DNA from 3 places in the Carnobacterium sp. CS13 genome. Region 2 is predicted to be linked to each of the others. Evidence: predicted binding sites of a transcription regulator. Region 2 holds the regulator's gene; each other region holds the start of a gene.

Region 1 (3,125 bases), 650 kb from region 2:
AATAACTCTAGCGCCAATTGTTTGGCTAGCTCTGTCTTACCAACACCAGTTGGCCCTACGAATAAGAAAGAACCAATTGGGCGATTTTTCTTGTTCAATCCAATACGGCTTCTGCGAATAGCTTTGGAAATTTTATCAATTGCTTGATCCTGTCCAATCACATGTTTGCTTAATTCCGTACCTAAGTTTCTTAATTGGGTTTGTTCTTTTTCTTTTAATTCCCCAACTGGGATATTGGTTTTCATTTCAATAATATTGACCATATCTTGTTCAGTCACAACCGGGCGTTCCGAATCGGGTTGTTGTTGATCGCGCATTGCCGCAAATTTAGTTGCTTGGTCACGATAAAAAGCGGCTTTTTCATAATCTTCTTGCTGTAAAGCTAATTGTTTCTGATGTGCAGCTTCAGCAATTTTATCTTCAATCATTTTTGGATCGATTGCTTGAATCGTCAAGTTTTTCTTAGAACCGGATTCGTCTAGCAAATCAATTGCTTTATCTGGCAAGAAACGATCTTGGATGTAGCGATGTGATAGCATGACGGCATCTTTAATGGCTTCATCCGTATAAGCGACTTGATGGTAATCTTCATATTTCTTTTGAATTCCTTTTAGAATCGCGACTGTTTCATCAACAGTCGGTTCGCTTACCCGGACAGGCTGCATCCGTCTTTCTAAAGCAGCGTCTTTTTCGATTGAACGGTATTCTTTTAATGTTGTTGCACCGACCATCTGCAATTCGCCACGCGCTAATGCTGGTTTCAAAATATTTCCGGCATCCATGCTGCCTTCAGCACTACCAGCACCAACTATTTCATGCACTTCATCAATAAAGAGAATGATTTGCGGATTCTTTTTCAACTCATCGATCAATTGTTGCATCCGCTCTTCAAACTGTCCCCGGATACCGGTTCCTTGAACAAGAGAAGCTACATCAAGACGAATAACTTCTTTATCCATTAGTTTTTGAGGAACTTCTGCGTCAACGATTTTTTGAGCTAGTCCTTCAACGACTGCCGTTTTACCAACCCCAGGTTCGCCAATTAAAACTGGATTATTTTTTGTTCGACGATTTAGAATCTCAATGACTCGTTCGATTTCTTTATCTCGTCCGATAATAGGATCGATAGCTCCAGTTCTAGCTAAATCTGTTAAATTCGTACCGTATTCGCCTAATAAACCACTTTTTTTATTAGTAGGCGGTTGTCCGTTTCCGGAATTGCCGCCACTTTGAGTCGGTGGTACACCTTGACCAGTTGGATTTTGCATAGAACGGAAGAAGTTATCCAATCCGCCGAATCCAAAAGGATCTTGAGGTGTAGGACGATTATTTCTGGAACTTCCACTTTCATTAGCGTTTTTTAGTAGTTGATAACAATTTTGGCAAATATCTAATTGACCTTTTTGGCCATTCATATTTGTATATAAATGAATTGTTGCATCTCGTTGATTACAGTTTTGACATAACATAACATGCACAACCTTTCAGTAATTAAAGTTTACAAGAAAAGGGCGGATGAACGATTCAGTACTGGAGAATTGAAAATCAACTGTACATGACCTTTCTCTGACCTTCCCTGACCTTATGTTCTTATTATACACTGACCTTGTCTGACTTTCAAGTGTAATGCACTATCTTTTAGTAAAAAAATGCATTACAATTATAAAGATTAAAAGATGAAAGAAGTGAAGAAATGGAAAGCGGAGAGATGGCAAATGAAGTTGAAAAACTAATCAATGGAGATTTAAAAGAACTGTTGATAGCAAAAGAAGACTTCATGCAATTCAGAGAAATATGGCTGAACCATGAAAAAAAAGATCAGATTATTGGTGAAGCAAAGCACAATGGAGAAGTTGTTTTCCGGTATCAAACTTTCGCTGAGTAAAGAATATACAGGGAAAATACAAAAGAAAAAGAGAAAATGGTTGTAGAAACTACTTAAAAATGGTAGTCTATAAAGATGAAAGGGTTATTTCATGGAATGTTTGTTTCAATGCGTTTTATTTGGAAGAAACAGTCATTTGAGAGTGGCCCTGATAAATTATTATTTACTAAAAGGAGATCAAACATTATGGAAAAACGCGATTTTCATGTAATAGCTGAAACAGGGATTCATGCACGTCCTGCAACTTTATTGGTGCAAACAGCGAGCAAATTCAATTCAGATATCAACCTAGAATATAAAGGTAAATCTGTTAACTTAAAATCTATCATGGGTGTTATGTCTTTAGGCGTTGGCCAAGGTGCAGAAGTTGTGATTACTGCCGATGGAACTGACGAAGCTGAAGCAATCAACAGCATCGAAGAAACGATGAAGAAAGAAGGTTTAGCTGAGTAATGGTTGAAAAATTGAAAGGGATTGCGGCAAGTGATGGCATTGCAATAGCAAAAGCTTATTTACTTGTTGAACCCGATTTATCTTTCGACAAATTCTCAGTTGAAAATTCTGATTCAGAAATTGAACGTTTGAAAAATGCGTTAAATAAAGCTACTCAAGAACTTGAGCTGATTCGTACTAAAGCTGCTGAAGCTTTAGGCGAAGAAGAAGCTCAAGTTTTTGATGCTCATTTGATGGTTCTTTCTGACCCTGAATTAATTGGGAGCATCGAAAGTAACATAAGAGATAACAAAGTGAACACTGAAAGTGCATTAAAAGAAGTGACGGATATGTTTATCGGCATTTTCGAAGGAATGGAAGACAATCCTTATATGCAAGAACGTGCAGCTGACATTAAAGATGTTACTAAACGTGTATTAAGTCATTTGTTGGGAGTGAAATTACCAAACCCATCAATGATTGATGAAGAAGTAATTGTCATTGCACATGATTTAACCCCAAGCGATACCGCACAATTAAACCGTAAATTTGTAAAAGCATTTGTAACGGATATTGGTGGCCGTACGTCTCACTCTGCAATCATGGCTCGTTCACTTGAAATTCCTGCAATCGTAGGAACAAAAGAAATTACAGCTATTGTAAAAGAAGGCGATCTTCTAATTGTGGATGGTTTACAAGGGGATGTTTTGGTTCACCCAGAAACTGCAGATGTATCTGAATACGAAGAGAAAGCGTCTCAATTTGCAGCTCAAAAAGCTGAATGGAATAAATTGAAGAACGAAAAAAC
Region 2 (3,125 bases):
AGTCGCACCAATCGTTTGCAGCTCTCCCCGTGCTAAAGCAGGTTTCAGGATATTGGAAGCATCGATTGCTCCCTCAGCTCCGCCAGCACCAATCAACGTATGCAATTCATCAATAAAAAGAATCACTTCTCCATCTTGATAAATTTCATCGATAATTTTTTTCATGCGTTCTTCAAACTCGCCGCGGTATTTAGTGCCCGCAACTAATGAACCCATATCCAGCATCATCAAGCGTTTATTGGCTAACGATTGAGGCACTTCACCGGTAACGATTTTTTGAGCCAATCCTTCTGCAATGGCTGTTTTACCTACACCAGGTTCTCCGATTAAGACAGGATTGTTTTTTGTTCGACGGCTTAAGATTTGAATAATGCGTTGGATTTCTGTCTTACGTCCAACGATAGGATCCATTTTACCAGCACGAGCGTTAGCCGTTAAATCTCTTGCTAATGAATCAAGTGTCGGCGTTCCTGCTACGGGTTTAGAAGCTGCCTTTGGACGTCTGCCTTTGCCATTTGTCACATCTGAGATCCCCATTTTTTTCAAAAGAATTTGACGGGTTTTGTTCAAACTAATATCTAAATTAGTCAAAATTTTAGACGATAAGATATCTTCTTCTCTTAATAGACCTAATAGCAAATGTTCCGTTCCTACTAAAGGAGCTCCCATTCGTCTTGCTTCGTCTGTAGCTAATGTGATTGCTTGTTTAGCTCGAGGCGAATAAGGCAAGACGGCGTTTTTCGAAACATATTTCATGGTTCCATAACCCGTGAAATGTTCTATTTCTTCTCTTACGTCTTTTTCCGTTACAGAAAATTGACGAAGTGTTTGGCCCGCAATTCCTTCTTGTTCAACCATAAGGCCCAACAAGATGTGCTCTGTCCCGACAGAATGATGACGGAATCCTTTAGCTTCTTCCTGTGCTAACATTAGAACCATTTTTGCTTTTTCTGAAAATAATTCATTCATATTTTATTACCTCCGTCTTTTAAGACTGTTCATATTTTAAATTGTTTAAAAATGCTATTAAAATGCGTGCCCGTAATTCATGTTCCAGTTTTGAGTCTAAAGATAAAACCGATTTCTCCATCGCTGATAACATTAAATTGGCTTCTCGTTTAGCTATCATATTGTCTTCGTATAACGTTTCTACGATTGAAAAAGCGTTCCTTTGAGAAATCTTATCTCCAACCACATCAATCAGCATATCCAACATTTCTGCTTCATCTAACAACTTTACTTTTATAATTCGAATATACCCGCCGCCGCCACGTTTGCTCTCAACCAAATAACCTTGTTGAACAGTAAAACGTGTGTTGATGACATAGTTAATTTGAGAAGGAACACAATTAAATCGATTTGCCATTTCACTACGCCTAATTTCGACTTGCTCATCCGTTCCAAGTACTTTCTTCAAATAAGCTTCAATGATATCCGACATATTTTGATTATTCATGTGCTATTCGTTACTGAAACAATGAAGATGTATGGTATGTATATTACCTATTTTTACCACACAATGCAACGGTGTTCTCTCAGTAACACTCCTTTTCTTTTTGTCTTAACACTAGACTTAATCGCTCGTTCCTTTTTTCCTCTAGAACAGCGTCAACCAATCAGACTAATCCTTGACTAATCCTGACTTTCATTATACGAGAAAATAAGCCATTTGAAAAGCCACACAGTCTCATTTGCCTTAAAAACTATTTAATTCTAACCAAATAAAAAAATAACCACTAATGAAATAAGTGATTATTTTTGTATTTTATTCTTTTATCGGGAAGACAGGATTCGAACCTGCGACCCCTTGGTCCCAAACCAAGTGCTCTACCAAGCTGAGCTACTTCCCGTAATGTTCTTCAATGTTAGTTTTGAAAAATGCACCCAAGAGGAGTCGAACCTCTAACCGCCTGATTCGTAGTCAGGTACTCTATCCAATTGAGCTATGGGTGCTGAATAATGGTGCCGAGGGCCGGAATCGAACCGGCACGGTGATCACTCACCGCAGGATTTTAAGTCCTGTGCGTCTACCTGTTCCGCCACCCCGGCATTTAGAACAAGCAATGATTTTTTCAAATCTTGCTTACTAGTTGGTCTAGTAAGCGGAAGACGGGGTTCGAACCCGCGACCTCCACCTTGGCAAGGTGGCGTTCTACCACTGAACTACTTCCGCAAATGGTGCCGGCTAAAGGAGTTGAACCCTCGACCCTCTGATTACAAATCAGATGCTCTACCAACTGAGCTAAGCCGGCTAATACAGTAAAAAGAATAAATGGTGCGGGTGAAGGGACTTGAACCCCCACGTCTCTCGACGCTAGATCCTAAATCTAGTGCGTCTGCCAATTCCGCCACACCCGCTAAGCGTAGCATAACTATCCATCATAGATGTTTAGTTATGAGTCATGCAGGATTCGAACCTGCGACCCTCTGATTAAAAGTCAGATGCTCTACCAACTGAGCTAATGACTCATGGTGGAGGTTAACGGGATCGAACCGCTGACCCTCTGCTTGTAAGGCAGATGCTCTCCCAGCTGAGCTAAACCTCCATGGGATAAATTAAATTTAATGAATCAATGCGCGGCAGCGTCCTACTCTCACAAAGGGAAACCCTTCACTACCATCGGCGCTAAGAAGCTTAACTGCTGTGTTCGGCATGGGAACAGGTGTGACCTTCTTGCCGTCACCACCGCACATTTTTTCATCAAGAGAACGGTGTTCTCTCAAAACTGGATAGTGTTTTTCTCTTGCAACATCGTGTCGAAACCAAGACACCGTTTAAAAAATTGGTTAAGTCCTCGACCGATTAGTATTGGTCCGCTCCATACATCGCTGTACTTCCACTTCCAACCTATCTACCTGATCATCTCTCAGGGGTCTTACTCACTTACGTGATGGGAAATCTCATCTTGAGGGGGGCTTCACGCTTAGATGCTTTCAGCGTTTATCCCGTCCACACATAGCTACCCAGCGATGCTCTTGGCAGAACAACTGGTACACCAGCGGTGTGTCCATCCCGGTCCTCTCGTACTAAGGACAGCTCCTCTCAAATTTCCTGCGCCCGCGACGGATAGGGACCGAACTGTCTCACGACGTTCTGAACCCAGCTCGCGTACCGCTTTAATGGG
Region 3 (3,125 bases), 880 kb from region 2:
TGACCCTGAATTGGGAATCGATATTGTTAATTTAGGACTCGTTTATCATGTTTACCTATATGAAACGGGTCTTTGTGTGGTAGAAATGACGCTTACTACCATGGGGTGTCCGCTTGCCGATGTGATTACCAATGATATTATAGAAGCTCTAAAAGTTATTCCTGAAGTGAGGGCTTCAGAAGTAAAACTGGTTTGGTATCCTGCTTGGGATACTTCAAAAATGAGCCGTTATGCTCGTATTGCGCTAGGAATTCGTTGATGAAAACAGTTCTTTAAATTTGCGCATAAGATATAAACTGATCAACTAAGTTTCTGTACAGCTAAGTCCTCAAAATTGACACTTGTTTTTCTGGTCTTTAAAGTAATAACTATACTAGGAGGATAAGAGGGGGGATGAATCGTGAAGGTACTTTTGATCGGTGAAGTTTATTCTGAAAACCTCGGAGACGGCGTCATTTGTGAAACGGTTGCTAGTTTGATTCGTAAAGAGTATTCCAATTGTACACTTGTGATGGGAGATATCTCAGGGAAAAAAGGGTATGAAGACAATCCAAACACGAAAAAATCGCATGCCAAGCTGTTTAATTTTAACCGGCATTTTCACTCAGCAATTGAATATCCGCTTTATCTTCTGCTCAACAGCAGTAAAGGTAAAAAGACGTTCATTCAAGATATTTGTGATGATGATTACGATATTGCTGTATTTGCAGGCGGACAGCTGTTATTCAACCATTTTATCATTCCTATTTCAAGGTATGTTAGAGCTTTAAGTGAAAAAGGAGTGCCAGTGGTTTTTCACTCTTGTGGATTAGGAAAAATCAAAGGGCGTCAATTAAAAAAGTTGTTAAAAAAGACATTATTAAAAGAAAATGTTATCTCAGTATCTCTGAGAGATAACTTAGAAACTTTTCAAAAAGAGATCATGAGTGATGATGAAATAGAAGTTCAACAAACTTACGATACAGCATTATGGTGCAGTGAAGAGTATGGAATCAGAAAAGAACCAAGTGAACGAATAGGGTTGGGTGTGATGCATCTAGCTGGGCGTAAAAAACAAATGATAAAGTTCTGGTTAAACGTGGTAGCGGAATTAGATAAACAGGATTTGAAATGGCAGTTGTTTTGTAACGGCGATCCAGCAGATGAAGAATTAGCGAAAGAGATTGCTTCGTCTTATAACCGCTCGCATCCCCAAGGCAAATCAGATTTAGCAGCTCCGCGTCCGATGACAGGCGAGGATCTGGTTCGGCAAATTGCTGGTTATCATTCCATCTTGTCTTTTAGATTGCACAGTCATATTGTGGCTTGTTCTCTCGGCATTCCAAGTTTAGCTGTCGGTTGGGATAAAAAAGTAAATTATTTTTTTCAGGCTATTGGGCAGCCAGAACGTGTTTTTACTCATGAAGATCCTGTTTCAGAAATCATTAAAAAGCTGGAGCAGTTAAACGGAGAAAAATACGATCTCAAAAAAATCCAGTTGCAGAAACAAGCTGTTTTGGATCAGTTGTACGATAGTATCGAAAATGCATTAACCCACCAGGTCGGAGACTTTTTTCCCGAAAAAGAGCAAAAGAAAAGTATCTATTGAAAACTGTTCAGCATTCTTTCTCGCTAAGCTTTATGAGAAAGGGTGCTGTTTTTTTGAAAAAGATAATAAAATTTGACTAGAAAATTTAAAGGGGTAAAGTAAACAGTGAACCCACTGTTTTATTAAAAACGTAGCTATATTATTGACCAATTCTGACCAAATAGATATAATAAGTTCAAGAATAAAAAGAAAAAGGGAGGAATGTATGTTGGATATTGAAAAATTAACTTCCACTATGCAGCAAGCTTTAGGTGATGCACAGCAAATAGCTGTTACAAGGCGCCATCAAGAGATAGACATTTTGCATTTGTGGAAAATATTTATGACACCGGGTCATTTTGCACGTAATTTTTATCAAAATAGCGGCGTTGACGTTACTAAATTCGAACAGCTTATTGATGAGGAACTCGATCGCTTGCCAGTTGTTGAAGGCAATACAGTTAGTTATGGCCAAACTATGAGCCAAAATCTATTTCGTTTGTTATCTGAAGCCGATCAGTTGCGAGAATCTTTCCAAGATGACTATTTAGCAACAGAAATGGTTCTTTTAGCTTTAATGAAACTAAAAAACCATGTTTTAACAAACTACTTGGATTCACAAGGAATAAAAGAAAAACAATTAAGGACGGAAATCGAACAATTGCGAGGAGGAGAGCGTGTGACGTCACAAAACCAAGAAGAAGGCTATCAAGCCCTAGAAAAATATGGCACAGACCTTGTGCAAGCCGTTAAAAGCGGGAAGCAAGATCCTGTCATTGGACGGGACGAAGAAATCCGCGATGTGATTCGTATCTTGTCGCGTAAAACAAAAAATAACCCTATTTTAATTGGTGAACCTGGAGTTGGTAAGACAGCCATCGTGGAAGGGCTAGCTCAACGAATCGTCCGAAAAGATGTCCCTGAAAACCTGAAAGACAAAACAATATTTTCTTTAGATATGGGAGCGTTGATTGCTGGAGCTAAATTTCGTGGCGAATTTGAAGAACGTTTAAAAGCTGTTTTAAAAGAAGTGAAAAAAAGCGAAGGGAAAATCATCTTGTTTATTGATGAAATCCATACTATCGTCGGTGCTGGAAAAACAGAAGGCAGCATGGATGCTGGAAACTTATTGAAACCAATGTTGGCTCGTGGTGAGTTGCATTGTATAGGTGCGACCACATTAGATGAATATCAACAATATATGGAAAAAGACAAGGCATTGGAACGCCGTTTTCAACGAGTGCAAGTCAATGAACCTTCAGTTGAAGATACCATCAGTATTTTGAGAGGATTGAAAGAACGGTTTGAAATCCACCACAGTGTGAACATCCATGATAATGCGTTGGTCGCAGCAGCTACTCTTTCTGATCGTTACATTACTGATCGGTATTTGCCAGACAAAGCAATTGATTTGGTGGACGAAGCTTGTGCAACGATTCGAGTTGAAATGAATTCAATGCCGACTGAGTTAGATCAAGTAACACGACGGTTAATGCAGTTAGAAATTGAAGAAGCAGCTTTGAAAAAAGAAAAAGATGATGCAAGCAAACGAAGATTA

The links. Region 2 encodes CtsR, which represses protease genes until heat stress. Its sites were predicted from a motif close to TTGGTCAAAAAAGGTCAAANA; they were not measured.
Region 1: JHE06_RS03850 (ATP-dependent Clp protease ATP-binding subunit) is a predicted target of CtsR. The motif match lies at 1,564-1,584, and genes of this name have one in related genera.
Region 3: clpB (ATP-dependent chaperone ClpB) is a predicted target of CtsR. The motif match lies at 1,728-1,748, and genes of this name have one in related genera.

The regions. Positions count from the first base shown of each region.
Region 1 covers NZ_CP067364.1:804,592-807,716, forward strand. The annotation lists gene JHE06_RS03850 (ATP-dependent Clp protease ATP-binding subunit) at 1-1,469, opposite strand, end outside; gene JHE06_RS03855 (hypothetical protein) at 1,694-1,885, shown strand; gene JHE06_RS03860 (phosphocarrier protein HPr) at 2,072-2,338, shown strand; gene ptsP (phosphoenolpyruvate--protein phosphotransferase) at 2,338-3,125, shown strand, end outside.
Region 2 covers NZ_CP067364.1:154,469-157,593, reverse strand. The annotation lists gene JHE06_RS00750 (ATP-dependent Clp protease ATP-binding subunit) at 1-969, opposite strand, end outside; gene JHE06_RS00745 (CtsR family transcriptional regulator) at 989-1,456, opposite strand; tRNA gene JHE06_RS00740 (tRNA-Pro) at 1,777-1,850, opposite strand; tRNA gene JHE06_RS00735 (tRNA-Arg) at 1,880-1,953, opposite strand; tRNA gene JHE06_RS00730 (tRNA-Leu) at 1,961-2,049, opposite strand; tRNA gene JHE06_RS00725 (tRNA-Gly) at 2,102-2,173, opposite strand; tRNA gene JHE06_RS00720 (tRNA-Thr) at 2,177-2,252, opposite strand; tRNA gene JHE06_RS00715 (tRNA-Leu) at 2,274-2,358, opposite strand; tRNA gene JHE06_RS00710 (tRNA-Lys) at 2,397-2,469, opposite strand; tRNA gene JHE06_RS00705 (tRNA-Val) at 2,471-2,546, opposite strand; rRNA gene rrf (5S ribosomal RNA) at 2,576-2,691, opposite strand; rRNA gene JHE06_RS00695 (23S ribosomal RNA) at 2,784-3,125, opposite strand, start outside.
Region 3 covers NZ_CP067364.1:1,032,198-1,035,322, forward strand. The annotation lists gene JHE06_RS04970 (metal-sulfur cluster assembly factor) at 1-259, shown strand, start outside; gene JHE06_RS04975 (polysaccharide pyruvyl transferase family protein) at 401-1,588, shown strand; gene clpB (ATP-dependent chaperone ClpB) at 1,797-3,125, shown strand, end outside.